DNA from 3 places in the Aeromonas salmonicida genome. Region 3 is predicted to be linked to each of the others. Evidence: predicted binding sites of a transcription regulator. Region 3 holds the regulator's gene; each other region holds the start of a gene.
The links. The regulator LexA, encoded in region 3, represses DNA repair genes until DNA is damaged. The targets are predictions, from matches to a motif close to ANCTGTNTNNNNANACAGNT.
Positions count from the first base shown of each region.

Region 1 (9,812 bases), 2.3 Mb from region 3:
TCGAGCTGCAGCGGCCACTCTTTGCCCACCACTTCGTTATAGAGCTCGGCCAGCTCCGGGTTGCAGGCCAGCAGCCAGCGACGGGGCGTCACGCCGTTGGTGACGTTGCACATCTTCTCTGGCCACAGCTCGGCGAACTCGGGGAAGAGATCCTCTTTCACCAGCTTGGAGTGGATCTCGGCCACGCCGTTCACCTTGGACGAACCGATCACGCACAGGTTGCCCATGCGCACCTTGCGTACATCCCCTTCTTCAATGATGGAGAGTTTGGCCTTGATGGCATCGTTACCTGGCCACTTGGGTTCGACCAGATCGCTCAGGAAGCGGGCGTTGATCTCGTAAATGACTTCCAGGTGACGGGGCAGCACCTTCTCAAACAGGCTGACGGACCACTTCTCCAGCGCTTCCGGCAACAGTGTGTGGTTGGTGTAGGAGAAGACCCGATAGCAGATAGCCCAGGCGGCATCCCAGTTCAAGTCTTCCTCATCCACCAGCACCCGCATCAGCTCGGGGATAGCCACGGTCGGGTGAGTATCGTTGAGCTGAATGGCAATTTGCGCGGCAAAATTGCTGAAGTCGCTGCCATGCACCCGCTTGTAGCGGCGCATGATGTCCTTGATGGAGCAGGCACAGAAGAAGTACTGCTGGATCAGGCGCAGCTCTTTGCCCGCATCTGTTTCATCATTCGGGTAGAGCACCTTGGAGATGGTTTCGGCCTGGGCTTTTTCAGCCTGGGAATCGATGTAACCACCGGCATTGAACACGTCCCAGTCGAAAAACTCGGAGGCGCGGGATTCCCACAGACGCAGGATATTGACGGTGTGACCGCCAAAGCCCACCACAGGGATATCCCAAGGCACCCCTTTGATCTTGCGACCTGCGTGCCATACCTTCTTCAGGCCACCCTTGTCGCCGAACACGGTTTCCACATAGCCGTAGAGCGGGATCTCCTGCACGGATTCCGGGCGGCAGATCTCCCAGGGATTGCCATATTCACGCCAGGAGTCCGGGCGTTCGATCTGACGACCATCCTGGATCTCCTGACGGAACAGGCCGTGCTCGTAATGGATGCCATAACCGACAGCCGGGTAATTCAGGGTGGCAAGGGAGTCGATGAAGCAAGCAGCCAGGCGGCCAAGGCCACCGTTGCCGAGCGCCATGTCCGGCTCTTGTTCACACAAATCGGTCAGTTCCAGACCGAGTTCACCCAACGCCTCTTCACACACTTTGTACAGGGAGAGGTTGTGCAGGTTGTTGGAGGTCAAACGCCCCATCAGGAATTCAGCAGAGAGATAATGAATCGCACGAGTATCTTTCTTGAAATGAGTCTGCTGAGTACGGGTCAGGCGCTCGTACACCTGTTCATTGACGGCGGCTGCGGTCGCTTTCCACCACGCTTCTGGCGAGGCTTTCTGTTCGCTTGTACCCAAGGTAGAACGCAGGTGACGCACGATACTCGCCTTGAGCTGATCTTTATCCAGTTGGAGATCCTGGTCTGTCTTCTTCTTGGTAGCCATAAACCATTTCCTTCGTTACAGAATAATAAAATTGTTATCCCATCAGGGACCGGTGCTGTTGTTATCTCAGAATATGTTCCGGCGTGGGCATACTAGCTAAAGCCGATGGTTTAAAAGTTAACGCAAGTCACACTTTAACGTATAAAAATGACAGTTCAAGCTTGAAAACCCTTTCCTGAAACTTATTAATCAGGAACATTCATTTCATTTAAAATCAGTAAGTTAACAAATAAATGCAAATATAAATCCGTGAATAGGTTTTCAATCATTGCCAAGTACTGAAAATCCATGAAAATAACTGAAAATTCAGCGTACATTGAAAACGATTTCAATGTGCGCTGTTCATAAAGCATGATTGGCTCCCCGATGATGACGATCGACTCCCCTTCAACCATGGGCCTTGAACTGATTGCTCATGGGGTCGTAGTGATAGCCTATCTGCATTAACCGGGTCGCCAGTTGATCCTCCGTCATGTCGTAATAAGCCAGTAGTTCCTCCAGGCCATCACACTCCAGCCGCAACTTCTCATTGATGATCCCGAGCAGGATATTGGCATCCAGCCGTTGCAAGGTACTGACGTCCATCTTCATCTCTCCTCTTCATCCAGATACTGTATAACCATGGGCGCCACCTCCCTCTTTGTCCATAGCCTAAAAAACAAGCACCCTGGTAAAAATAAAATATCTTTTACAATCAATGATATGAGTTCATACCCTGCCAGCTTGATCACATTTTTGGCCATAAATGGCTTGTCACTGACCTGAGTTGCAACTACTGTATACACATACAGCATGGTTATCCATACAGGACAAACATATGAGCCAGCCCATGAGTCACCTCCCTTTCGCCGCGTCTGTCAGCATGAGCAATCCCTGGCCAACCCGCCATCAAAGCAAGGTGGAAGAAGCGTGCCACACCGCACCTGCCAGCGATGAGCGGCCATTGCTCGACGAGCTGGTGAGACTGAGCCATGGTGACACGGGCTGGATCCTGCTGATTGCCCCGCCAGGCCTGCCAGTGGCCAAACAGCTGCAGGCTCAGGGGATCAACCCCGCTCGGGTGCTGGTGGTGCACAGCCCCAAGATCAAGAACTGGCAGCTAATGCTGGAGCAGAGTCTGGGCAATGGTCACTGCGCAGCAGTCTTGACCTGGCTGCCTGCACAGGTTTCGCTGGATCGCGTCAAGCTGAGCAAACTGGGGCAACGCTTCGGGGTGCTGACCCGCTTTTTCGAGCCTGCAGGAAAACTACTGCCCGTGCACAGCGGCCCGCTGGCCTACGGCGGACAGGATGTCTATCTCAACCACTGATGGTCCAGAACAGCCTGGAGACTCGAAATCGCCGTGAAGAAATGGAACAAGGGGAGAAGGGATCAGGCAAGAGCGCAAGAAAAGGGCCCTAGAAGAGTGATCAAGCAGAAGTGACCCGTCTGGTCTGTGCACCTGCGCCAGTACCAATGCCAACCTGCGGGACGATAGAAAAAGGCGACCCTAAGGTCGCCTTTTTACGCTGTCACCCAATGTCACAGACGGCCTGGTCGTTTGCTCGTGCCACCCCACAGGAATGATGCGAATATCCTTGGCCCTGGCTCAACACGACGATCAGGAGAGCTTGCCATCCAGCTCGGCAATCTTGGCCGACCAGTAGGCCGGGCCTGTTTCGTGGATATTGTTGCCTTGAGAATCGACAGCCACCGTCACTGGCATATCCTCCACCTCGAACTCGTAGATGGCTTCCATACCCAAGTCGGCAAAAGCCACCACCCGCGACTTCTTGATCGCCTTGGCGACCAGGTAGGCTGCGCCCCCTACGGCCATCAGATAAACGGCTTTATGCTGCTTGATACTCTCGACAGTTTTGGGGCCACGCTCTGACTTGCCGATCATGCCGATGAGACCGGTTTCCCCCAGCATCATGTCGGTGAACTTGTCCATTCGGGTGGACGTCGTGGGGCCGGCAGGGCCAACCACTTCGTCACGAACTGCATCGACCGGACCAACGTAATAGATGAAACGGTTGGTGAAATCTACCCCTTCCGGCAGACCCTCGCCATTTTTCAACATGTCGGCAATGCGCTTGTGGGCTGCATCGCGACCGGTAAGGATCTTGCCGGAGAGGAGTACTGTGTCGCCGCTCTTCCAGCTGGCAAGCTCCGCCTTGGTGATACCGTCAACATTGACACGGCGCACATTGGCCCCGGCTTCGCGGGTGATCTCCGGCCAATCGGCCAGTTTCGGCGGGGTCAACTCGGCCGGCCCCGAGCCATCCAGCTCGAAGTGGACATGGCGGGTGGCCGCACAGTTGGGGATCATCACCACCGGCTTGGAGGCGGCATGGGTCGGGGCACTCTTGACCTTCACGTCCAGCACTGTGGTGAGGCCGCCCAGACCCTGGGCACCGATCCCGAGCTTGTTGACCTTGTCATAGAGTTCGACCCGCAGCTTCTCTTCGGTGGTCTTGGGACCACGGGCGATCAGCTCCTGAATGTCGATGTGCTCCATCAAGGCTTCCTTGGCCAGCACGGCCGCCTTCTCGGCGGTGCCACCAATGCCGATGCCCAGCATGCCGGGCGGGCACCAGCCGGCGCCCATGGTCGGCACTGTTTTCAGTACCCACTCGACGACATCATCGGATGGGTTGAGCATCACCATCTTGGATTTGTTCTCGGAGCCGCCGCCCTTGGCCGCTATGCTCACTTCCACCTTGTTGCCCGGGATCATGTCGATATGCACGACAGCAGGGGCGTTATCCTTGGTGTTCTTGCGGCTGCCGGCCGGGTCGGCCAGCACGGAGGCGCGCAGCGGGTTGTCCGGATTGGTGTAGGCACGGCGCGTCCCCTCATCCACCATCTCCTGCACCGTCATGTCGCTGTCCCACTGCACCTGCATGCCTATCTTGACGAAGCAGGTAACGATACCGGTATCCTGGCACAGGGGACGATGCCCTTCGGCTGACATGCGGGAGTTGATCAGGATCTGGGCCAGGGCATCCTTGGCGGCCGGGTTGACCTCACGGTCATAGGCAGCCTTGGCAGCATGGACGAAATCAAGGGGGTGATAGTAGGAGATGTACTGCAGGGCGTCGGCGACGGAATCGATAAAATCCTGTTTTTTAATGATGCTCATATCATCCTCACTGGTCCTTGTCTCCGTCGTGGTGGCAGAGCAAGGGCTTCCATATGAGCCGTGCTTCGGTGTCATAATGTCAGGCAATATGCCTGTCGGCCCGATAGACAACGGCGTGTTTGTTCTAAAAATTCCGATGCCTATGATACGCTTGCCCCCCCATACCGGCTAGGGAGCAGGGTGCAAACTGTTGCCTGTGTAACAAAAAATGAAACCAAGTCTTCATATCCACCACTTTGATCACCAGACAGCGCTGCATGCGTTGTTTGCCCGTCTGCATCATCAGCCCTGGGCCATGTTGCTCGAATCGGCCGGCCCGCTGGGAGCGGACAACCGCTTTGACATCATCAGCGCCGACCCGCTGGCAACCCTGCAGACAGAGGGACCACTGACCTGGATAACCCGGGGCGAACAGTGTCTGTCATTTGACACGGATCCCCTGACCCTGCTGGCACAATGGCAACGGGATCTGCTGGGTGAGAAAGCACCGCACTGTGACGAATTGCCCTTTATTGGCGGCGCCCTCGGGCTGTTTGGCTATGATCTTGGCCGTTGCTTCGAGCGATTGCCGACACTGGCCGCACAGGATGTGTCAGTCCCGGACATGGCAGTCGGCATCTATGACTGGGCCCTGCTGCGCAACGTAGCAAGCGGCGCCTGGCAGCTGGTGCATTGGGGCGATGAAGCAGGCCTCCATCGCCGACTGCAGTGGCTGGCCGCGCAGCACGAGATGCCAACACCGCCATTCGCCCTGCAGAGCGAGTGGCGCAGCAACATGAGCCGCGCCGAGTACGGCGAGAAATTTGCGCGGGTACAGGCTTACCTGAGTGCCGGGGACTGTTATCAAATCAACCTGACCCAGCGCTTCAGCGCCGCCTATTGCGGCGAGGAATGGCAGGCTTATCAGGTGTTGTCCCGCGCCAACCGGGCTCCGTTTTCGGCCTTTGTTCGCCTGCCACAGAGCGCCATTCTAAGCCTCTCCCCCGAGCGGTTTCTGCTGCTTGATGATCGCCATATCGAAACCAAGCCCATCAAGGGTACCCGCCCCCGACTCGCCGATCCGCAGCAAGATCAGGCCAGCGCCCTCGAACTGGCTGGCGCCGACAAGGACAGATCAGAGAATCTGATGATCGTGGATCTGCTGCGCAACGATATCGGCAGGGTGAGCCGTCCTGGCTCCGTCAGCGTGCCCAGCCTGTTTGCCGTGGAGTCGTTCCCGGCGGTGCATCATCTGGTGTCCACCATCCACGGCGAGCTGGATAACCGCTGGCAGGCGGTGGATCTGCTGCGCGCCTGTTTCCCGGGCGGTTCCATCACCGGCGCCCCCAAGATCAGGGCCATGGAGATCATTGAGGAACTGGAGCCCCAGCGCCGCAACGCTTACTGTGGCAGCATCGGCTATCTGAGCCAGCATGGTCGGATGGACACCAGCATCTGCATTCGCACTCTGATTGCGGCAGACGGCCAACTACACTGCTGGGCCGGGGGGGGAATCATTGCCGACTCCGATGTGGACAGTGAATATCAGGAAACCTATGACAAGGTGGCCCGCATACTGCCGTTGCTGGAGACGCTGAAAAGCCGATAAGTTGAGAAGTTGAGAAGTTGACAGAATGGATAACGGAGTGACCATGAAAGAGACCCAAGCGCAGGATTGAAAGACGATTCGAGAGAATAAACAAGATGGACCGCGCCGAACTGCTGACCCGCTTTTTACTGCAACGCCCTGCCCCCGCCCATCGACTGACGGTGGCAGGGCTCAAACCTGCCGCCGTCTTGCTGCCGCTGGTTGAGCGGGCCGACGGCTTGCAACTGCTGCTGACCCGCCGCAGCGTACACCTGCGTCATCACGCGGGACAGATTAGCTTTCCTGGCGGGCGGCAAGATCCGGACGATCACAACCTGATCCACACGGCATTGCGGGAAACCTGGGAAGAGCTGGGCATCATACCGGCTCAGGTCCAGATCATCGGTACCCTGGCCCCGCTCAACACCATTTCCCAATACGATGTGCTACCCGTGCTGGGGCTGGTTGCCGCCGATTATCAACTCACCTTGAGCCAGGATGAAGTGGCTCAGGCCTTTGAAGTACCACTCCATCATCTGCTGGACCCACGCCACCACATAGCCCTGACCATTCCAAGGGCCGATCAGCTACACACCATCTACTGGATACCTTGGCAGGATCACTTCATCTGGGGGGCGACTGCCAGCATGATCCGCCAGCTATCTCGCCAACTTGCCACGTAACATTTTGCAAACATATTCCAGTGCAATATTTGCGCGTTAACAATAAACTAACGTATAGGTTTATAAAAAAAAATTGATTTTTTATTCTTTCGATCACATTTCCATAAAAGAGTGAGGGTTTATCCCTCACAAAGGTGAATTTGATCAACATTTTTGATTAGAAAAACCGTATCCTTGCGCCGACTCAACAAAAAACACACATTCGGGGTGAGACACATGTCTAATACAGTCATAGGCGCACAGGAAGTTGCAGCCTCACAGGCGCAAGGAACGAGCTCAATCCAATCTCGCGGTTGGAGCAAACAAGACACTAGCTGGGTTATCAGCCTGTTCGGCACTGCCGTCGGCGCGGGTATCCTGTTCCTGCCCATCAACGCTGGCATGGGTGGCTTCTGGCCACTGGTGGTCATGGCGCTGCTGGTCGGCCCCATGACCTATCTGGCCCACCGTGGCCTCGCCCGTTTTGTACTTTCGTCCAAGCAACCCAATGCCGACATCACACAAGTGGTGGAAGAGCATTTCGGGGTGGGCGCCGGTAAATTAATCACCCTGCTCTACTTCTTTGCCATCTACCCCATAGTGCTGATCTACGGTGTCGGTATCACCAACACGGTCGAAAGCTTCATGGTCAACCAGTTGCAGATGGCTGCGCCACCACGCTGGCTCCTCTCCATCGTGCTGATCATGGGCATGATGTCGGTGATGCTGGCGGGCGAGAAGCTGATGCTGAAGGTCACCGAGTTCCTGGTCTACCCGCTCATCGCCATCCTGGTAGGTATCTCCTTCTACCTGATCCCCGACTGGACTGGCGCCGCCCTCTCCCAGGTGCCGTCTGCCAAGGATTTCGCCACTACCTTGTGGCTGACAATCCCGGTACTGGTGTTCTCCTTCAACCACAGCCCGGCCATCTCCAGCTTCTCTCTGGCCCAGCGTCGTGATCATGGCGATCATGCCGTCGAGAAGTCCGATGCCATTCTCAAGCGCACTGCCACCATACTGCTGGGCTTCGTGATGTTCTTCGTCTTCTCCTGTGTCATGAGCCTGACCCCGGAACAACTGACTGAAGCCAAGTCACAGAATATTGCCGTGCTCTCTTATCTGGCAAACCAGCATGCAAGCCCCATCATTTCCTACTTCGGTCCGCTGGTTGCATTCGTCGCCATCGTATCCTCCTTCTTTGGTCACTATCTGGGTGCCCGTGAAGGTCTGAAAGGGATGATCGTCCAGAACATGCGCAAATCCGGCAAAGAGCCGAACCACAAGAAGGTTGAGATCTTCATCATCGCCTTCTTCATCCTCACCCTGTGGGGCACGGCCATCGCCAACCCCTCCATCTTGGGCATGATTGAATCTCTTGGTGGCCCCATCATCGCCACCATCCTCTTCATCATGCCGATGTACGCCATCAAACGCGTACCAGCCATGGCAAAATACCAGGGACACATCAGCAACGCGTTTGTTGCTCTGATGGGTACCATTGCCATCTCCGCCATCCTTTACCAGCTGTTTGGCTAATCACCAGACCATAACGGCAAAGCAAATGCCCGCCAGTGATGGCGGGCATTTTTTATGCACAAATAACCCATTCCTGTAATGCTAAACTGCACTCTTCAGTGGCAATGGCGCGACAATGCCGTCATCCACGAGCGCACCAGGTCCAGCCTTTGACGATACGAACCTGGCTCAGTCAGGGCGCCTTCGAGAAGCATGGCTCGGCCCAGCTCACAGAATTGACAGGCTGGCCCGCAGCGAGCCTATCTCCTGAATGCCACAGCCCCACACTTTGTTCCTTTCATGACAGGATCCTGGTTGTCGTATGCTGGCCGGACATAGATAAGCAGCTGACAGACAGTCCATCCGGCGGGTATGTCTGTTAGCAAACTGGCCCCTATTTACGCCATGATCTTCAGCCCACACGCATCCCTCCAATTGAAGGGATCTCACATCCTGATGCACTCGGCCATCGATAACGCACATAAAAAAAACGCCCTCACAAGAGGGCGTTTTCAATGGTTTGATGAAGCTGGCTATCAAGCTTCGCGGCTTGGCAGCGGCACGGCATCCAGCAGGGTTTCATCTTCGGCCATACAGGCGGCTGCGGTGAACAGCACGTCGGTGGAGCTGTTGAGAGCTGTCTCGGCAGAATCTTGCAACACACCTATGATGAAGCCCACAGCGACTACCTGCATGGCGATGTCGTTGCCGATGCCAAACAGGCTGCACGCCAGCGGGATCAGCAGCAGGGAGCCACCTGCCACACCGGAAGCGCCGCAGGCACTGATGGTGGCGACCACGGAGAGCAGCACGGCGGTGGCCAGATCCACTTCCATCCCCAAGGTGTGTACCGCCGCCATGGAGAGCACGGTAATGGTGATGGCGGCGCCCGCCATGTTGATGGTGGCACCCAGCGGAATGGAGACCGCATAGGTGTCTTCCGGCAGGCGCAGTTTTTCACACAGGGTCATGTTGACCGGAATGTTGGCGGCGGAGCTGCGGGTGAAGAAGGCGGTCACGCCGCTCTCTTTCAGGCAGGTCAGCACCAGTGGATAAGGGTTGCGTCGGATCTTCCAGAACACGATGAGCGGATTGACCACGAAAGCGATAAACAGCATGCAGCCGATCAGCACCACCAGTAGATGAGCATAACCAAACAGCGCATCGAAGCCGGTCTCGGCCAGGGTGGACGCCACCAGCCCCAGGATACCGAGCGGCGCGCAGCGGATCACCGCCTTGACGATGGTGGAGACGCCGTGGGAGAGATCGGTGATCAGAGCCTTGCTGCTGTCATTGGCGTGGCGCATGGCGATGCCAAGACCGATGGCCCAGGCCAGGATACCGATATAGTTCGCATCCATCAGCGCCTTGACCGGGTTGGTCACCACGTTGAAGAGCAGGGTCTGCAGCACCTCTGTGATGCCGCC
Region 1 is NZ_CP110645.1:2,626,937-2,636,748, forward strand. Features, by position in the region: gene ONZ54_RS12535 (glycogen/starch/alpha-glucan phosphorylase) at 1-1,517, opposite strand, end outside; gene ONZ54_RS12540 (DUF4250 domain-containing protein) at 1,905-2,102, opposite strand; gene ONZ54_RS12545 (cell division inhibitor SulA) at 2,335-2,826, shown strand; gene ONZ54_RS12550 (fumarate hydratase) at 3,118-4,641, opposite strand; gene pabB (aminodeoxychorismate synthase component I) at 4,937-6,229, shown strand; gene ONZ54_RS12560 (CoA pyrophosphatase) at 6,325-6,891, shown strand; gene ONZ54_RS12565 (serine/threonine transporter) at 7,108-8,406, shown strand; gene sstT (serine/threonine transporter SstT) at 8,922-9,812, opposite strand, start outside.
Region 1: ONZ54_RS12540 (DUF4250 domain-containing protein) is a predicted target of LexA. The motif match lies at 2,291-2,310, and genes of this name have one in related genera.

Region 2 (9,812 bases), 650 kb from region 3:
CCATCGGCGAAGATCTGGCAGCCCAGCTGCGTGGTGAACTGGAGCTGGTGCAGGGCGCCTCTCCCGAGTTCGATCACGAGTCCTTCATCGCGGGCGAGATGACGCCAGTCTTCTTCGGTACTGCGTTGGGTAACTTCGGTGTCGACCACATGCTGGACGGCCTGACCGATTGGGCCCCTGCGCCTATGCCGCGCAAGGCCGAGAGCCGCATCGTTGAAGCGACCGAGGAGAAATTCTCCGGCTTCGTGTTCAAGATCCAGGCGAACATGGATCCGAAACACCGCGACCGTATCGCCTTCATGCGCGTGGTGTCCGGCACTTACAGCAAGGGCATGAAGATGCGCCACGTGCGGATCGGCAAGGACGTGAACATCTCAGATGCCGTCACCTTCATGGCCGGTGATCGGGAGCAGGCCATCGAGGCCGTCGCGGGCGATATCATAGGTCTGCACAACCACGGCACCATACAGATAGGCGACACCTTCACCCAGGGTGAGGATCTCAAGTTCACCGGCATCCCGAACTTTGCCCCCGAGCTGTTCCGCCGCATCCGCCTGCGCGACCCGCTCAAGCAGAAGCAGCTGCTCAAGGGACTGGTCCAGCTCTCTGAAGAGGGGGCTGTGCAGGTGTTCCGTCCTCTTATCAGCAACGATCTCATCGTCGGTGCGGTCGGTGTGCTGCAGTTCGATGTGGTGGTCTCGCGTCTGAAGAGCGAGTACAACGTCGAGGCCCTGTACGAGGCGGTCAACGTCTCTACCGCCCGCTGGGTGGAAGGGACTGACGCCAAGAAGTTCGAAGAGTTCAAGCGCAAGAATGAGCTGAACCTGGCGCTGGATGGCGGTGACAACCTCACCTACATAGCCCCGACCATGGTCAACCTTCGTCTGTCTCAGGAACGTCATCCGGACGTTCACTTCCGTCAGACTCGCGAGCATTGATAATGGCTTGCCTGCAAGATAAAAAAGACCCCGCTTCGGCGGGGTCTTTTTTGTTGGCGACTTGGGTGCCCGGTCTGAACCGGATTTATCGATTGCTAGGATGCTGAGGGGCTTCGGGTGAGCGACAGCATCATGCAGATCTCGCAGGCATCGTGGCCGGTACAGCCAAGCGGCCCTGGCAGATGCTCGAAGCCAAGGGATTCGTAGAGCGTGGTCGCCTCGCGCAGTACCTCTGTGGTTTCCAGATAGCAGCGCTGGTAACCGAGGGTGCGTGCCTCGTCCAGTGCCTGCAGCACCAGCCGTCGACCCAACCCCAGCCCGCGCAGGGAGGGCATGAAGTACATCTTCTGCAGCTCGCAGACCTGATCCTCTTCCCCCGCCAGCGGCGCTATGCCGCCACCGCCGAGGATGGTGCCATCCGGCCCTTCGATCACCCAGTAGCGGCTCTTCTCGCCCAGATAGGTCTCGTGCAGTCGATCGAGGTCAGGGTCGGCCACCCCGTAGCCCTTGTCGGCGGTGAGACCGTACTCGGCAGAGACGGCGCGCACCACGGCGGCGATATGGGGATTGTCGGCGGCTGTGATGGGACGGATGCGGTAGCCCTGCTGACGGCGGGCGCGGGAGAGGGCGCTGCGATAGAGGCGCAGACCGGCCCACAGTTGCTCGCGCTCGCTCAGGGTGAGCTGGGCCAGGGTCTCTTCCATGGCGCTGTCCATCTCCTGATGCAGTACCAGCAGTTGGGCCTGCCCTGCGATGGTGAGGCGCGCCTCCTTGCTGCGGCCATCGGACGGATGGGGATGCCAGCTGATGAGCTCGCGCTCGGCGAGTCGCGCCAGCGGGCGGCTGGCATTGGATTTGTCGATACGCAGCCGCTCTGCCAGCTGCTGGTTGGTGGCAGGGCCGCTCTCCAGTTCGATTAGCAGATGCGCTTCGAGCGGGGTCAGTGCCAGCTCGCCACACTGCTGGGAGAGCATGCCGAGTTCGCGAACCAGATCGCGCGACAGGGCGCGCAGGGGACGGGGATCCATATCAGGGCTTCCTATTTGGTTGTCTTCAACAACCAATATAGCCAACTAGTTGTCACTGGCAACCTTTTTATGAGGGTTGAGTGGTGGATCATGAGGCGGACAAGGAGAGGCCGGATATAAAAAAGGGCCCGAAAGGGGCCCAAACATTGGAAACCCGCGCCGGGGGGCGCGGATCCCATCCTTGGTTGGTCATGAACTGGCGTGTTTACACCAGCTCTGTCAGCATGGCGTCGGCATAAGGGGTCAGTGCCTCGCCCTTCTGCACTTTGGCGAGATAGTCCGGGTTGGCGATCAGCGGGCGGCCGATGGCGACGAGGTCGAACCGGTTGGCCTTGATGGCATCCAGGGCGGTGTCGGCGCTGTAGTTGCCAACCCCGACCAGATGGCCGTCATAGTGGGCGCGCAGGTAGTCGGAAGCGCGGCCATCCAGATAGTCGAAGGTGAGGCTGTCATCGAAGATGCCCAGATGCACATAGGCCAGGGCGCGCTGGTTCAGCTCGGCCAGCAGATAATCGAACACGGCGCGATCCCGCTTGTCACCTTCCAGATGCACATAGGCACCGGGGGAGAGACGCACTCCCACTCGATCTGCCCCGATGCGGGCGTTGACCGCATCCACCACTTCCAGTGCGAAGCGGCTCATGTTTTCCGGGCTGCCGCCGTACTGATCGGTACGCAGGTTGCTCGAATGGTGCAGGAACTGGTCGATGAGGTAGCCGTTGGCACCGTGGATCTCCACCCCGTCAAAACCTGCTTCAATGGCGTTGGCAGCGGCCAGGGCGTAATCCTCTGCCAGCTGGCCTATCTCGGCCACTGTCAGGGGACGGGGCACCTGATACTCCAGCTCGCGCATGCGTGGCACAGTCCCCTCATGGGCGACGGCAGACGGTGCCAGTACTTCGCCATGATGGAAGAAAGGATGGGAGAGGCGACCCACGTGCCACAGTTGGGCGAAGATTTTGCCGCCATTGGCGTGTACGGCGCTGGTGACCTTTTTCCAGCCTTCGATCTGCTCCGGGCTGTAGAGTCCGGGGGTATTGGGATAGCCCTGGCCATCCGGGCGAATGATGGTGGCTTCGGAGATGATGAGGCCGATATCGGCACGACGGGCGTAATAGGCGGCCATCTGTTCGGTGGGCACCAGGCCCGGACCGGCCATGCAACGGGTGAGCGGTGCCATCATGAAGCGATTCGCGAGGGTGAGGGTGTCGTTGAGGCGATAGGGCTGAAACAGGGTATTCATGATCGTCTGTCCTGAGGGATTGATTCTTGAACGTGCATTCAAGACGTTTTTTGTTTTGTGTGCAAGTCTTTTTTGAACGAGCATTCAACATGGGTTGGTCTTGCCTGCCAGCTGGGGTAAACTTGCCGCCCTTTTTGTTCCCCCTCATCGGCTCTGCGCCGATGATCGCTTTTTCAACGGAGAAACCATGCGCAGCGCCGAGTTCAACCGGGACGACGTCTTGCGAAATGCCATGGAGGCATTTCGGGCCAAGGGTTACGCCAAGACCACCATGCAGGAGCTGGTGGCGGCGACCGGGTTGCATCCGGGCAGCCTCTACGCGGCGTTTGGCAACAAACGCGGCCTGCTGCTGGCGGCGGTCGATCACTATGTGCAGGAAAAAAGCGCGCTGCGCCGTGGTTTCTTTGCCGGCCAGAGCCCGCTGGCGGGGGTACAGGCCTACCTCAGCCAGATAGTGAACGATGCCCTGTGCGGCACCTGTCTGGTGACGCGTACCCTGATGGAGCTGGCGGAGCAGGACGAAGAGCTGCACCTGCGGCTCAAGGCTATCTATGCCGAGCTGGACGCCGATCTGGCGCAGATCCTGACTCTCGCCCAGCAGCGCGGGGAGCTGATGGCCGACCGCGACATCCCGACTCTGACCGCCTTCCTGCTGATCAATATCCAGGGGCTGGTCACCTTCGCCCAGTGCCGCCCCGACCGCGCCCTGCTCGATGGCGTCGTCACCCAGCTGATGACGGCCCTGCGCGCCTGAGTCGTAGGGGGATCTGATGGCCCTTCGGCCTGTCAGGCTCAGCAGAAAACAAAAAGCGCGCCGATTGGCGCGCTTTTTTATACCAGCAGTGGCAGCGTGGGATTAACGACCCAGCTTGGCCTTGAGCATGGCAATGATCTCTGTGATCGCCACTTCCTGCTTCTCGCCTGAGCGGCGGCACTTGTATTCCACCACGCCGTTGTCCAGACCGCGATCGCCGATGACGATGGCGTGTGGCACACCCAGCAGCTCCATGTCGGCGAACATCACGCCTGGGCGCTCCTTGCGGTCATCGAACAGCACGTCCACACCGGCGGCTTTCAGCTCGGCGTAGAACTGTTGTGCCTGCTCGGCCACGCGCTCGGATTTGTGCATGTTCATCGGCACGATGGCCACTTCGAACGGGGCTATGGCGTCCGGCCAGATGATGCCGTACTGGTCGTTGTTCTGCTCGATGGCAGCCGCCACCAGACGAGAGACCCCGATACCGTAGCAACCCATCTCCATGGTGACGGACTTGCCGCCCTCGTTCAGCACGCTCGCCTTCATGGCTTCGGAGTACTTGGTACCCAGCTGGAAGATATGGCCCACTTCGATACCGCGCTTGAGCAGCAGCTTGCCCTGGCCGCACGGGCTCGGGTCGCCTTCCACCACGTTGCGCAGGTCGGCAACGTCAAAGGTGGCGATATCGCGATCCCAGTTGGCACCGGTCAGGTGGAAGCCGGTTTCGTTGGCGCCGCAGACAAAGTCCGCCAGATGGGCGGCGCTGCGATCGGCAATGATGCGACCAGCAAAGCCGACCGGACCGATGGAGCCCGCATCGCAACCGGCGGCAGCCTTGATCTGCTCGTCGTTGGCGAAGGTCAGCGGGTTGGCAACACCCGGGAGCTTCTCGGCCTTGATCTCGTTCAGCTCGTGATCGCCACGCAGCACCAGGGCGATGACGGCCTGCTTGCCGTGCTCGTCTGCTTCGGCCAGTACCAGCAGGGTCTTGGCGATGGCGGTCGGTGCCACGCTCAGGAAAGCAGCGACGTCGTCGATGGTGTGGACATTCGGAGTGGCCACCTTGCTCAGTGCTGCGGTGGCGGCAGGACGCGCGCCAACGGGTGCCAGCGCTTCAGCCATCTCTATGTTGGCGGCGTAATCTGAGGTATCGGAGAAGGCAATTAAATCTTCACCGCTCTCGGCCAGTACCTGGAATTCGTGAGAGCCGGTGCCGCCGATGGAGCCGGTATCGGCCTGTACAGGACGGAAGTTCAGCCCCATGCGGGTAAAAGCGGCGCAGTAGGCGGCGTGCATCCGCTCGTAGGTCTCGATCAGCGAGGCCTTGTCGATGTGGAAGGAGTAGGCGTCCTTCATCAGGAACTCGCGACCGCGCATCACCCCGAAACGGGGACGCACTTCATCGCGGAACTTGGTCTGGATCTGGTAGAGGTTGAGCGGCAGCTGCTTGTAGCTGTTCACTTCGTAACGGACCAGGGAGGTGATCACCTCTTCGTGGGTCGGACCCAGCACGAAGGGGCGGTTGTGGCGGTCGGTCAGGCGGCACAGCTCGGGGCCGTAGTCGTCCCAGCGGCCGGACTCCTGCCACAGCTCGGCGGGTTGTACCACCGGCATGGAGACTTCGATGGCGCCAGCATTGTTCATCTCTTCGCGAACAATGTTCTCGATCTTTTTCAGTACCCGCAGGCCGGACGGCAGCCAGGCATACATGCCGGAGGCCAGTTTGCGGATCATGCCGGCGCGCAGCATCAGCTGATGACTGACGACTTCGGCGTCGGACGGGGTTTCCTTGAGAGTGGAAAGCAGGTATTGGCTGGTACGCATCGCTCGTGACCTTAGATAAGACGGGCCGCGGGGCCCTGGATAAATTCAAGAGCGGAATTTTAACAGGGAGGGCCCTGTGGCCCAAGGGCTAAATTTAGCGCAGCGGGAGAAAGCGGGGGCGGGGCCCCCGCCCGTGTCAGACCCGAAATTGCGACAGCAGTCGCTGTTGCAGCAGGCTGGCCTGATGGAGGGAGGAGGCAAGCTGCAGGCACTCCTGCGCCTCCTGCTCCCCTGTCTGGGCCTGCAGGCTGATGCCGGAGACCTTGTCCGAGGTGTGGCTCAGGGTGTGGGAGAGCTGACCTGTGGCATCCGCCACCTGCTGCACCATGTCGGCCAGATGGTCGATGGCTTCCTCCACCTTGAACAGGATCTGCTTGGTGTTGTCGGAGTCTTCCATCCCCGATTCCACGGTTTTCAGGTTGCGTTGCATCATCAGATAAGCCTTCTCGGTCTGCTGCTGAATGCTGTTGATCACCTCGGTTATCTCGGCGCTGGAAGCGGCGGTGCGGTTGGCCAGGGTACGTACCTCGTCCGCCACCACGGCAAAGCCCCGGCCCATTTCGCCGGCCCGGGCTGCCTCGATGGCGGCGTTGAGGGCCAGCAGGTTGGTCTGCTCCGAGATACTGCTGATGGTGGAGATGATCTGGCCAATCTGGCTGGCCTGCTCCTTGAGGGCATTGATGGCATTGGCACATTCACCTACTTCCACCACCACTCGCTGCATGCCTGCGCTGGCAGAGGCCACATACTGACTGCTCTGTGTGGTCAGCTGACGGACCTGATTGGCGTTTTGCGCGGCCAGACTGCAGTTATCCGAGATGGAGGTGGCGACCTGTACCATCTGCTCGCTGTCGTGGTGCAACGCCTGGGCGTGTTCGGCGGTCTGACGGCTGCTCTGGCTGATGGCCTCGACCCGGTTGACCGAGGTGTGCACGTGGTCGCTGATGTGCTGATTGTTGTCCATGGTGGAGCTGATCATCTTTTGCAGCTTTTCGATGAAGCAATCCACGCTGCCCGCTAGCGAACCTAGCTCGTCGTCCCGCTTGAGGTTGATGCGCGCGTTGAGATCCCCGTCGCCCGCGGCTATGTCCTGCATGCGCTTGTCAACTTGCAGCAGGGGGTTGACTATGGTGCGCACCAGCCAGAAGCCACACAGAGTGACAATCAGCAGGCTCAGCACCAGACCGCCCAGGATCAGGTTTTTGGTATAGCCGATGATGGTATTGAGCTGGTTCACCTGATCCTCGACGGTCGCATCGCCCTGGGCCTCGACCTCGACCAGCGCCTGTTTGAGTTGTTCGGCACTGCTCTCGTAAAGAGCCAGCTGGCGCTGGTAATCAGTCAGGGCCGCGATCCACTCACTTGTCAGCCGCGTGCTGTCGGCCAGCAGGGCGCGATACTGAGTGGAGAGCGACTGGCCGGCAAACTCCCCTTCACCGGGCACATCGAACAGGCCGGTCGCCAGCATGCCGTCCACCGCTTCCTGATAGAAGCGGTTTGCCTCCGCCAGTTCGGCCTGGATGGCGGGGGTGGGGCCTTCACTCTGCATCTTCTCCAGAGCATAGAGCTGACGCAGGAAACCTATGTTGGCCTCCATGCCGCCGTCAGCCGCCTGCCAGCGGGTGGAGAGGCCGCCGTTCCAGCTGATGGCCTGATCAGGTGACTGGGTGAGGCTCTCGACTGCGCCATCACCGATCACCTCCAGCTGGGTTGAAAGGCGTGACATGCGCTCCGAACTGGCGCGCAGTGCCTGATCGATACCGGTAAAGGTGCGGTAGAGCGTCAGCAGTTTTTCCTGCTGTTGCTGATACGTCTGCTCATGCTGGTTCATGGTACTGATAGCCGTCGTATCGATGAGCTTGCCTTCCTCAACCCGTTGCAGGGCCTCGGTGGCTGCCTGTTTGGCTCGCTGCAGCTCGGGCTCGTCGAGGGGCATGCCTCTGAGCATTTTCTGGATATACAGAGACTGGTTGCCCAGCTCGATGGATCCCTCCATGGCGCCATCGGCGGTTTGCCAGGCGGCGCCCAATACATAGGAGAGCAAGTCGGCCAGCCGCTGGCTGCCATACCAGCCGATCGCGCCCATGCCCAGTGTGCAACCGAGCAGGATAGTCAGCCCAAGATTCGATGTAGTGACAATTTTCATGATGCAGGACCTTCCCTGGTTCCGAACAAACCCAATTCAGTGTTCTATCAATGGCCAAGATTCGCCATTCCCGGTGGAAAATAAAGTTACTGCCCAGATCCGATCCAAGCATGGCTCCGAAAGCGCCAGAATGCCGAGAATCCTCTGTCATCCGTCACCGCCCTATGCTGGATACTTATCCAGTTATTCTTTATGCTATGACCCAATTTACAGATAGATGGTTTGGCGAGGAGAGAGCCGTGATTGGTCGCTTGAGAGGCGTAGTCATTGAGAAACAACCCCCCGAGGTGCTGCTGGAAGTCGGGGGCCTGGGTTATGAAGTACAGATGCCCATGAGCTGCTTCTATGATCTGCCCGAGATCGGCAAGGAAGTGACCATCCACACTCATTTCGTGGTGCGTGAAGATGCCCAGCTGCTGTACGGCTTCAATCACAAGCAGGAGCGGGCGCTGTTTCGCGAGCTGATCAAAACCAATGGCGTCGGCCCCAAGCTGGCGCTGGCCATTCTCTCCGGCATGACCGCTACCCAGTTTGTGCTGAGTGTCGAGCGTGAGGAGATAAGCTCCCTGATCAAGTTGCCAGGCGTGGGCAAGAAGACCGCCGAGCGGCTGGTGGTGGAGATGAAGGACAGGCTCAAAGGCTGGGTCAGCCACGATCTCTTCTCGCCGGCCGAGATCAGCCTGCCAGCCAGGGAGAGCGTCCTGCGTGCCCCGGATTCGAGCGAAGAGGCGGCCAGTGCACTGGTGGCGCTTGGCTACAAGCCGCAGCAGGCCAGCCAGATCGTCAGCAAGATAGCCAAAGAGGGAATGTCGGTGGAAGATATCATCCGTGAATCCCTGCGTAGTCTGGTGTGAGGTAGGCAATGATTGAAGCGGACCGTCTCATTTCCGCCACTGGCGTGCGTGAGGATGAGATCATCGATAGGGCCATACGGCCAAAGATGCTGGCCGATTACACAGGTCAGGATCCCGTCTGCGAGCAGATGGAGATCTTCATCGAGGCGGCCCGCCAGCGTGGTGAGGCACTCGATCACCTGTTGATCTTCGGCCCGCCGGGTCTGGGCAAGACAACGCTTGCGAACATAGTCGCCAACGAGATGGGGGTCAACATCAAGACCACCTCGGGCCCTGTGCTGGAGAAAGCCGGTGATCTGGCGGCCCTGCTCACCAACCTCGAACCGAACGACGTCTTGTTCATCGATGAGATCCACCGTCTCAGCCCTGTGGTGGAGGAGGTGCTCTATCCGGCGATGGAGGATTACCAGCTCGACATCATGATAGGGGAGGGCCCTGCCGCTCGCTCCATCAAGCTCGACTTGCCACCCTTTACCCTGATCGGGGCCACCACCCGGGCCGGTTCCCTGACCAGCCCGCTGCGGGATCGTTTCGGCATAGTCCAGCGGCTGGAGTTTTACAACGTCAAGGATCTGACCGATATCGTCTCTCGCAGTGCCCGCTGTCTGGGGCTGGAGATGACAGGTGACGGGGCCCTGGAGTTGGCCCGTCGCTCGCGCGGTACTCCGCGTATTGCTAACCGCTTGTTGCGCCGGGTGCGCGACTTTGCTCAGGTCAAGTCTGATGGCCGGATCGATGGACCCATAGCGGCCCGTGCCATGGACATGCTGGACGTGGACAATGAAGGTTTCGACTTCATGGACCGCAAGCTATTGTTGGCTGTCATAGACAAGTTTATGGGGGGCCCTGTGGGTCTCGATAACCTGGCGGCTGCCATAGGTGAAGAAAAAGATACTATCGAGGATGTACTGGAACCTTATTTGATCCAGCAGGGCTACCTGCAACGTACACCCAGAGGGCGGATGGCGACACCAAGAGCTTATGCACATTTTGGCCTGCAACGGCCAGATGAAAGGTGAAAA
Region 2 is NZ_CP110645.1:758,114-767,925, forward strand. Features, by position in the region: gene prfC (peptide chain release factor 3) at 1-938, shown strand, start outside; gene ONZ54_RS03715 (bifunctional helix-turn-helix transcriptional regulator/GNAT family N-acetyltransferase) at 1,034-1,966, opposite strand; gene ONZ54_RS03720 (alkene reductase) at 2,172-3,209, opposite strand; gene ONZ54_RS03725 (TetR/AcrR family transcriptional regulator) at 3,397-3,963, shown strand; gene ONZ54_RS03730 (proline--tRNA ligase) at 4,066-5,790, opposite strand; gene ONZ54_RS03735 (methyl-accepting chemotaxis protein) at 5,927-7,936, opposite strand; gene ruvA (Holliday junction branch migration protein RuvA) at 8,176-8,790, shown strand; gene ruvB (Holliday junction branch migration DNA helicase RuvB) at 8,799-9,809, shown strand.
Region 2: ruvA (Holliday junction branch migration protein RuvA) is a predicted target of LexA. The motif match lies at 8,102-8,121, and genes of this name have one in related genera.

Region 3 (9,812 bases):
GGCGCGGCCCACCATGGCCTCCACCGCATAGGCAAAGCCATCCATCCCGTAGGAGATGAGCATCAGAAAGTTGAGCAGCACCGCATTGGCGGCCACTGCCACATCCCCCAAACGCGCGCCCTGCAAGGTCATGAAGGCAAAGCAGAGCTGCAGGCAGAGGGAGCGGATGAAGATATCCCGATTCAGGCTGAGCAATCTCAACAGCGCGGGCCACTGACGCCAGCGTTGCCAGGCCCCCTGCCACACCTCGGGCGAGAGGCGGCGCAGATGGCGGCTCACCAGCCAGAGCCCGACCCCCAGGGCGCTGTAATCTGCCAGCAGAGAGGCGGCGGCCACGCCTTTCACCTGCCAGCCCAGCCCCAGTACGAACCAGGTATCCAGCGCCATGTTGATCAGGTTGGTGAAGATCAGCAACAGCATGGGGCTGCGGGCATCCTGCATGCCCAGCAACCAGCCCATGATCACCAGATTGCAGAGCGCCGCAGGCGCACTCCAGATCCGTACCGACACATACTCGCTGGCATAAATCTGCACCTCGGCTGACCCGCCACTGAGTGCAATTAGCCCGGGCAGCAGGGGCAGCAGCAAGAGCAAGAGCAGCACGCCCAGCCCGACGGCGAGACCGAGCGCCCGCGCCAGGGTGTCGAGCTGGCCATCTGGACTACCGGCGCCATGAGCCTGGGCGGTCAGCCCTGTGGTGGACATGCGCAAGAAGCCGAGCAGCCAGAAGATGAGATTGATGAGGGTAGCCCCGACCGAGACGCCTCCCAAAAACCAGGCCTGACCGAGCTGGCCTATCACCCAGGTATCCACCAGCCCCAGCAATGGGGTAGTGATATTGGAGAGCACCATGGGCAATGCCAGGGCAAACACGGCCCCATGGCGCCGCCTGTCTGTCAACCAGGACGGGATCAGCATGAGAGCAGCCACTCATCCGGCATCATTCGCCCTCCAGTCGCACGATTTTGGCGAAATCGGAGACCAGGGTTTCCATGACCACGTGGGGTACTCGCCCCTCGCTCATCTGGGGGCGGAACACGGCTTCCAGCTTGCCTTCCGGATTGATCAGCACTATGGAGGCGGAGTGGTCGATCAGGTAATCCTTCTCTCCCTGTTCGGCAATGGAGTAGATGAGGCCCAGGTTTCGCACAAACGGGAACAACTTCTCGTGGGGGCCGGTTGCCGCCTTGAACTCGGGATGGAAGAAAGCGGTATAGGTCTTGAGGCGAGTGATGTCATCGCGCTGCGGATCCGCCGAAATGAACACCACCTGGCTGTCCGGTGCAATCTTCTTCAGCGCCGGATAGACGGAGCGCAGATCCGCCAGCGTGGTCGGGCAGATATCCGGGCAGAAGGTATAGCCGACAAACAGAAAGGTCCAGTGCCCCACCAGACTGGCTGGAACGAAGGGCTGCCCCTCCTCGTCGGTAAAGGCAAACGGATTGATGTCCCGCCCCGCCGGATAATAGTCGGCCTGCTCGGGCAGGGAGGGCCGGCTCCAGTGGAATGCAGCCATCATGCCCCCGACCAGCAGCAGGAACAGCAAGGGATAACGCGGTTTAACCATAACAACAGACCTTTTCACTGCGACATGCCCGCAGAGTGGGCACGAATGGATGGCCCATTGTAACCCAGCCCATCGCGCTCCGGGTTATCCCTTGCACCGGATGCCGCTTGGGTCAAAAGAGGCTCCCATCACCACTGGTCAGCCGGGCTGGGCCATAAAACAACAGCCCCACCATCAAGGTGGGGCTGTGAGACAAGGGCCAGGAAACATCAGGGTTGTTGTCTGCGGCGCTCATGGGCGCGCTTTGTCAGGGCACGCAGCGGTATGACGGGAGCCGTCCAGGGAAGATCCGTTTGTCCCGTGTCGCTATGACGGTGAAACAGCCGCACCAGGCGGACTATCTTGTCTTTGGGGCAGCCAAGCCAGACAGTCCAGCAGGCCCCCTTGTGATGTACCCAGAGAGCATAGAAACGGGTCATCCGGTTACCCTTGATGAAACGGGTGATGGAAGAAGCGGGCGATGCCAGACCCGGATCCCATGGCGAGCTTGAAGCCATACCTGTCCTCCTTGACCAACAGGTCACGCCGGTCGGCATCGACAGCCCCCTTGGGTGGCCAGATCGATGACTGCCGCGTGTCGACTGCGCAGGTGTGCCTTTATCCTCCAGACGGCAGATGCCGCCGGTGCAATGCTGGCCACCCTCCCTTCTATCCCGCGAACGCCTCCATCAACTGGGCTGGTAGCGCCGTTGCTGTCCGGCGCGCCGCATGAGGCTGTTGTTATGCATCCCTGCTGACCTTGGTTCCTGCCACCTGCCAAGTGGGAGAGGATCGTCTTGTCGAGCATTCGGGGCAGATCAAGCAAGTGACTGCCTTAGCCAAGGATATATCTGAAATGAGGCGGATGCGGACGGGCGCGACAGACAAAAATCACGGGTATCAGGATCTGATTGAAATCATGGGGAAAGGGGTACAGAAGCGAGACGGCCTCCCGAGGGAGGCCGCGCTGTTACATCCAGTCGGCGTTGCGGATTACGCCGACGGCCAGTCCCTCTATGGTGAGTTGCTGGCAGGAGAGATCAACGGCGATGGGTTCAAGCTCTTCATTTTCAGGCAGCAGCCACACCTGGCTGCCCTTGCGCTGGAAGCGCTTGACGGTGACGTCTTCGTCGAGACGTGCTACCACCACCTGGCCGTTGCGCACTTCCTGGGTTTTGTGGACAGCCAGCAGATCGCCATCCAGGATGCCGATGTTCTTCATGCTCATGCCTTGCACCCGCAGCAGGAAATCTGCCCGCGGATGGAACAGGGCAGGATCCACCTGATAGTGGCTCTCGATATGCTCCTGAGCCAGTATGGGTTCACCGGCCGCGACCTTGCCGATCAGAGGCAGGCCGGTCTCTTCCAGCACAGCTTCCTCTTCAATCAGCAGGCGGATGCCACGAGAGGTCCCCGGCATGATCTCGATGACCCCTTTTTTGGCCAGGGCCTTCAGATGTTCTTCGGCCGCATTGGCCGACTTGAAACCAAGCTTCTGGGCAATCTCGGCACGAGTCGGCGGCATGCCGGTCTCGCTCATATTCACCTTGATCAGTTCCAGCACTTCGGCCTGGCGTGGGGTAAGGGGTTTCATAACATTGGCACCTGTTTTTTTATACAGCACACTGGCAGTATATACAGTGCAGTGGCCAAGGCAAGGCGCGGCTGACATTTGTCGCGGCCAACCCCTTATTTGCCATGGTTTTACGGCTGTGCAGCCGACTCATCGTACCTCTCGGCGACAAGCCGCCGGTGATTTGTTATGCTCACGCCGCATTTTTTTGGAGAGCAGACGCACATGTCCCTTGGACAGAAGATTTCCAGAGCCATCTTGCAATGGCCGGTCAGTGGCTTGGTCAATCACAAGAGCCTGCCGGAAAATCCCATCACAGAGCTCAAGCTGGATCCGGCCAGACCCATAGTCTATGCCCTGAAAACCAGCTCGATCACCGATCTGATGACGCTGCAACAGTGCTGCGAGGATCTCGGCCTGCCCGGCCCCTTCACCCCGTTGGAGCTGAACGGCCAGTTGCTGCCGCGCTACGTCTGTCTGGACCGTCCGCCTCCCCTGTTTGGCAAGCGCAGCAAGCCGCTGCCTTTCTTGCAGGAATTCCACCAGCTGCTGGATTTGCACAAGCAGGATCCGGCACTGGATATCCAGGTAGTGCCTGTCACCCTGTTCTGGGGCCGCGCCCCCGGCCGGGAAGGGGAAGAGGCCTCCGGCTGGAACATCATCAGCAGCCTGGCACCGAACCGCCTCAAAAAGGCACTGATCGTGATCCTCAAGGGCCGCGAGAACCTGGTGCGCTTCTCCCCGCCGCTCTCCCTGCGTCAGATGGCCGACAAGCACGGCACCGACGAGGCTATCGCCCACAAACTGGCGCGGGTGGCCCGCACCCACTTCAGCCGCCAGCAGCTGGCGGCCACCGGCCCCAAGCTGCCGAACCGCAACCTGCTGTTCAGGCAGTTGCTGGATTCCAGCGTCATCCAGCAGGCCATAGAAGAGGAGGCCCAGCGCGAGGGCATCAGCCTGGAGAAAGCGCAAAAGCGCGCCCACGGTTACATGGACGAGATCGCTTCCGATTTCTCCTACCGGCTGATCCGCCTCAGTGAAAGCTTCCTCGGCTGGCTGTGGAACAAGCTCTATCGCGGCCTCTCGGTCAACGGCGCCGAGAAGGTACGCCAGCTGGCGCAAGAAGGGCACGAGATCGTCTATATGCCCTGCCATCGCAGCCACATGGACTACCTGCTGCTCTCCTACGTCATCTACCACCAGGGGATGGTGCCGCCCCACATAGCGGCGGGCATCAACCTCAACTTCTGGCCGGCGGGCCCCATCTTCCGTCATGGCGGCGCCTTCTTCATCCGCCGCACCTTCAAGGGCAACCCGCTCTACAGCACTGTATTTCGCGAATACCTCAACCTGCTGTTTGCCAAGGGCTATTCGGTGGAGTTCTTTACCGAGGGTGGGCGCTCCCGCACCGGTCGTCTGCTGCCACCCAAAACCGGCATGCTGGCAATGACACTGCAGGCCATGATGCGCGGGCTGGACAGACCCGTGACCCTGGTGCCCGTCTATCTGGGCTACGAGCACGTGATGGAGGTGAACACCTATCACAACGAGCTCAAGGGCAGCCGCAAGGAGAAAGAGAGCTTCCTGCAGGTGCTCGGCATACTGCGCAAGCTGCGCAACTATGGCCGCGGCTTCGTCAACTTCGGCGAACCCCTGACCCTCAACAGCTACCTCAATGAACATGTGCCCGAGTGGAAGGACCACATAGGTCAGGAGGAGCGCCCCGAGTGGATGGCACCCACAGTCACCCGGCTGGCCGAGCTGCTGATGACCCGCATCAACGCTGCCGCCGCCGTCAACGGCCTGACCCTGAGCGCGCTGGCACTGCTGGCCGCCGAACGCCACGCCCTGACTCGCGATGAACTGCAGGCACAGCTCAACACCTATCTGGACCTGCTCAAGCAGGTGCCCTACAGCCCCCAGAGCACGATTCCGGCTGAGGATGCCAAGACACTGCTGGATCAGGCGATGGAGCTCAACAAGTTCGAGGTGAGCGAGGACAAACTGGGCCAGATCATCAGCCTGGACCGCTATCAGGCGATCCTGCTGACCTACTACCGCAACAACATACTGCACCTGTTTGCATTGCCATCCCTGGTGGCCGCGCTGATCGAACGTTGTGAGGGGATATCCCGCGGCGAGATCGTCGCCCGCTGCATCGACATCTATCCGCTGCTCAAGACGGAGCTGTTCCTCCACTACGAAGAGGATGAGCTGCCGGAGCTGGTCGATGCCCTGCTGGCCGAACTGCAACGCCAGCAACTGGTCGAGGCACGGGATGGCGGCTTCTGGGTCAATCCTGGCAACCAGATGCGCCTGCTGCTGCTGGCCGAGAGCATTCAGGAGACGCTGCAACGCTACGCCATAGTGTTGACCCGGGTGCTGGCCCAGCCCTATGTCGAGGCGGAGCAGCTGGAGGCGGACGGCCTGATGATGGCGGAGCGCCTCGGCACCCTGCACGGCATCAATGCTCCCGAGTTCTTCGACCAGAAGCTGTTCAGCACCCTGATCCACACCCTGCGCAAGGAGGGCTACCTCTCTCCCGAGTGCAAACCGGATCTGGGCCGCTTCCAGGCGCTGGCCGACAACATAGTGCCGCTGCTGAGCAACAAGATCCGCCGCACCATACAGGCGGGCAACCGGCTCTGACAGAGACCGGAAACAAAGAAGGCCGCATGATGCGGCCTTCTTTTTATCCTGACATGCGTCACGGCAACAGGTAGTTGAGCACCAGGCCGATGAATACCAGCGCCCCCGCATAGTTGTTGTTTAGAAACGCCTGGAAGCAGGCCTCCCGCTGCCGCTCCCGGATCAGCCACTGTTGGTAGACAAACAGGGCCGCAGCCCCCAACAGCCCCCAGTAATACCAAGCCCCCAGCCCCATCAACTGGCCTACCGCCAGCAGGATAAGCAGGGTGGCCAGCTGCAACACGCCGATGATCCGCTTGTCGTGGCGACCAAACAGAATCGCGCTCGATTTCAAGCCGAGCTTGAGGTCATCATCCCTGTCCACCATGGCGTACTGGGTGTCGTAGGCGATGGTCCACAGCAGATTGGCGAGAAATACCAGCCAGGCCACCAGTGGCAAGGCGTTGGCCTGAGCCGCATAGGCCATGGGAATGGACCAGGAGAAGGCCATGCCGAGCACCAGTTGCGGGATCGGAATATAGCGCTTCATGAAGGGGTAGCAGACCGCCAGCAGCAAGGCCGCGAACGACAGCGCTATGGTGAGGGAGTTCATGGTCAGTACCAGCGCGAACGAGATGAGCGCCAGCACGGCGAACAGCGCCAGCACCTCCCGCGGCTTGACCTTGCCCATGGGCAGTGGCCGACCGGCGGTACGTTTCACATGGCCATCGAAGTTGCGATCCGCGTAGTCGTTGATGACACAACCGGCCGAGCGCATCAGAAACACGCCCACCACAAACACCAGCAGGGTCCAGAGATCCGGCAGGCCGCCGGCCGCCAGCCAGAGCGCCCACAGGGTCGGCCACAGCAGCAGCAGGGTCCCGATAGGCTTGTCAATGCGGGCCAGCTGCACATAGGCCAGTCCCCGCTCCTTGGTTAACAGATTCACTCCAGCTCCTTGTTGCATGACAGAGAGGGCAAGAAGAGTTCATGGACCAACAGTGGCCATTGCCCCAGAAACAGACGGGAACGACGTCCCCAGACGGTGGCGGCCGGGCACCAGGGATTGCTCGCAATCTCGAAACAGGCCAGTTGCAGGTGATCGCGGCGGGCAGGCTCGTCACCGAAAATACGCTCGCCCAAGGGCTGCTCACCCAGCTCGCGCAGCCCGCTCTCTTGCAGGGCGGCTTCGGCAAACAGGGTCCAGCCCAGCACAGCCGGCCCCCGATCGCCGTGCAGTATCACCTCGCGGCACAAGCCCATGGGTTGCTCGGCGGCCACCAGCTGCTGTTCATCGGCGCAGAGGGTGACACTGCGATTGCCCAGCAGCTGCACCGAGAAGTGGCGATTGTGGTGACGCAGACGCCGGGTCATGGAATCGGCCTCCAGCAACCAGGGCCGCAATGCCTCGGGCAGCTCGCACTCTGCGGGAACCCGCCACGGCGCTAGCTGGATAAGGGGAACAGTCAACTCGGACTTCACGGCTTCACCATCCGGAGATTTACGTTATCAGGTTAAAATCCGGTTTATTATCCGTAAATCATTCGAGAATTGTAAGAACATCCGTGCTTGACGGCCCCGATGGCAACATCAAAAATGGGGTACCTGCCGCTGATGAGCCATCTATATGAAGATCTTCAAAATTCTGCTGCTGTTGTTACTGAGCTGTGGCTCCCTGCATGTGCAGGCCTCGTCCGAAGAGGAGCCGCCGGCAGAGGGCGCCGAGGCGGCTGCCAAGCCCGGCTTTTCCTACCACGCTCTCGATCCCGACATCATCACCAACTACCTGAGCGATGGCAAAACCCTCGGCTATATCCGGGTCACGGTCGAGCTGATGGCTGAAAACGAGGGCGATCTCAAGCTGCTGGAGCAGCACGACCCCCTGATCCGCGACGCCATCATACGTCTGATGGGCAGTAAGACCGCCGATCAGATAAAGTCCCTGGTGAACCGCGAAGAGCTGCGCAAGGAGTGCCTGACCCAGGTCAACGAGCTGCTGGTGAAAGAAACCGGCAAGAAGGCGGTACGCGAGCTCATCTTCACCAAGTTCCTCTACCAGTAACAGATACAAGCCTTAAGCGAGGGCCACGCCAAGGTGGCCCAGTCGCTGTTTTCGAAATGAAAATTGATTACACTAGGCCCCCACCGAGTTGTCGAGGTAGTCGTTATGGGCAACAAAACCCTGTGTGAATGGCGCCGCAGCGAGATCCCCACCGATCTCAAGACACTGCGCAAAATCGTGCGCAAACCCAAGTTTGTCTGTGGCAAGTGTGCTCGTAGCGCCAATGACAAAAGCTATCTGTGTCAGCCGCTGCGGTTGAAAGAGGAGTAAGACTGCACATCCCCACCACGTGAGCGGCTATTGATCGGTCCAGCCCTGGCGCCCCTGCTCGAACAATCTGCGCGCCTGCCCGTCATTGGGGCAAACCCCACGGTATTCACTGCCGGAACGCCCGGCCAGATAGAGGTGTTCAGGCCGGCAATACCAGGCCAGTCCCTTCTGGCGTCCCTGCTTCCATAGCTCGACATCCACCTTCTTGCCACACAGGTCCTGATGAAACGCGACCCGTTCAGTGGTGAAGCCCAGCTTGCCATCGGCCTCCCCCACATCGCTCCATACCTTCTCGCACGGATCATCGTTGGAGGCACAGCCTCCCAGCAGGGCAGCAAACAGTATGATGGTGAGTCTCATAGTCATCCTTGAGTGTCGTTTGGGCAGTTCATTCTAGTCAGCCTGATGGCGGCGACCAAGGGATCATCCCCATTCCTGTGAGCCGCACAAAAAAATCAGGCGGGCCCCAAGGCCCGCCTGTTCTCTCAATGCGTGGATTACTGATCGTCGAGAGGGTCATCATCCAGCCAGCTCTCGTCTTCCCATTCATCCAGCTCTTCTTCCCAGGATTCCGGTTCCCATTCATCATCGAGATCGTAATCCGGCTTGTGTCCACCCATGCTCATTCTCCTTGGATAGTGCACCCGCCCTCAAAGTCTATCCAGAAAAATGGGGCTCGCCAGTCAAGGCTGGATCAAAGTTTGACCAGAGTGCGACCCGCGATCCGGCCTTGCGTGATGGCCTCGGCAGCCGCCACCACCTGCTCCAGTGCTATCTCGGTCACCGCCTGTTCGAAGAAGCTGGCGGGCAGATCCCGCGCCAGTCGCTGCCACGCCAACTGGCGGCGCGCCAGCGGGCACATCACAGAGTCGACACCTTGCAACCGCACGTTGCGCAGGATGAAAGGCATGACAGTGGTCGGCAGATCGAAACCGCCAGCCAGCCCGCAGGCGGCCACGGCACCACCATAGTTCATCTGGGCCAGCAGCTTGGCCAGCACCTGACTGCCGACGGTATCGACCGCCCCGGCCCACAGCTGCTTCTCCAGCGGCTTGGCAGGCTCCAGCAGCTCGCCGCGCGGCACTATGCGGCTGGCACCCAGCGCCATCAGCGTCTTCCCCTGCTCCTCTGGGCGACCGGTCAGGGCCGCGACTTGATAACCCAGTGCGGCCAGCAGGGCCACTGCGGTGGAACCCACGCCGCCCGCCGCGCCCGTCACCAGGATTTCACCGCTGTCGGGGGTAACGCCCGCCTCCTCCAGCGCCAGCACGCAGAGCATGGCAGTGAGACCGGCGGTGCCGATGCACATGGCCTGGCGCTCATCCAGCCCGGCGGGCAGCGGCACCAGCCAGTCGGCCTTGACCCTTGCCTGTTCGGCCATGCCGCCCCAGTGTCCTTCCCCCACGCCCCAACCGGTCAGCACGACTTTGTCGCCGACCTGATAGCGGCTGTCGGCTGATTCCAGCACTGTACCGGCAAAATCGATACCGGGCACCAGTGGCCACTGACGCACTATCTTGCCCTTGCCTGTGATGGCCAGCCCATCCTTGTAGTTGAGGGAGCTGTAGCTCACCGCCACCCGCACCTCGCCTGCCGGCAACTGGCTCTCGGCCAGCCGGGTCAGGGTCGCAGCAGTCTTGCCGTCTTGATTTTCCAGTAACAGAGCCTTGAACATGGTTGCCTCTTTGATGAAGTGTGAAACGGGGATCAACTGCTTTGACGCTTCTGCAGTT
Region 3 is NZ_CP110645.1:108,904-118,715, reverse strand. Features, by position in the region: gene ONZ54_RS00570 (MATE family efflux transporter) at 1-918, opposite strand, end outside; gene ONZ54_RS00565 (SCO family protein) at 941-1,567, opposite strand; gene ONZ54_RS00560 (hypothetical protein) at 1,777-2,064, opposite strand; gene lexA (transcriptional repressor LexA) at 2,517-3,140, opposite strand; gene plsB (glycerol-3-phosphate 1-O-acyltransferase PlsB) at 3,345-5,768, shown strand; gene ubiA (4-hydroxybenzoate octaprenyltransferase) at 5,827-6,696, opposite strand; gene ONZ54_RS00540 (chorismate--pyruvate lyase family protein) at 6,693-7,229, opposite strand; gene ONZ54_RS00535 (flagellar basal body-associated FliL family protein) at 7,375-7,809, shown strand; gene ONZ54_RS00530 (hypothetical protein) at 7,915-8,079, shown strand; gene ONZ54_RS00525 (DUF2799 domain-containing protein) at 8,107-8,439, opposite strand; gene ONZ54_RS00520 (hypothetical protein) at 8,577-8,699, opposite strand; gene acuI (acrylyl-CoA reductase (NADPH)) at 8,774-9,754, opposite strand; gene ONZ54_RS00510 (LacI family DNA-binding transcriptional regulator) at 9,787-9,812, opposite strand, start outside.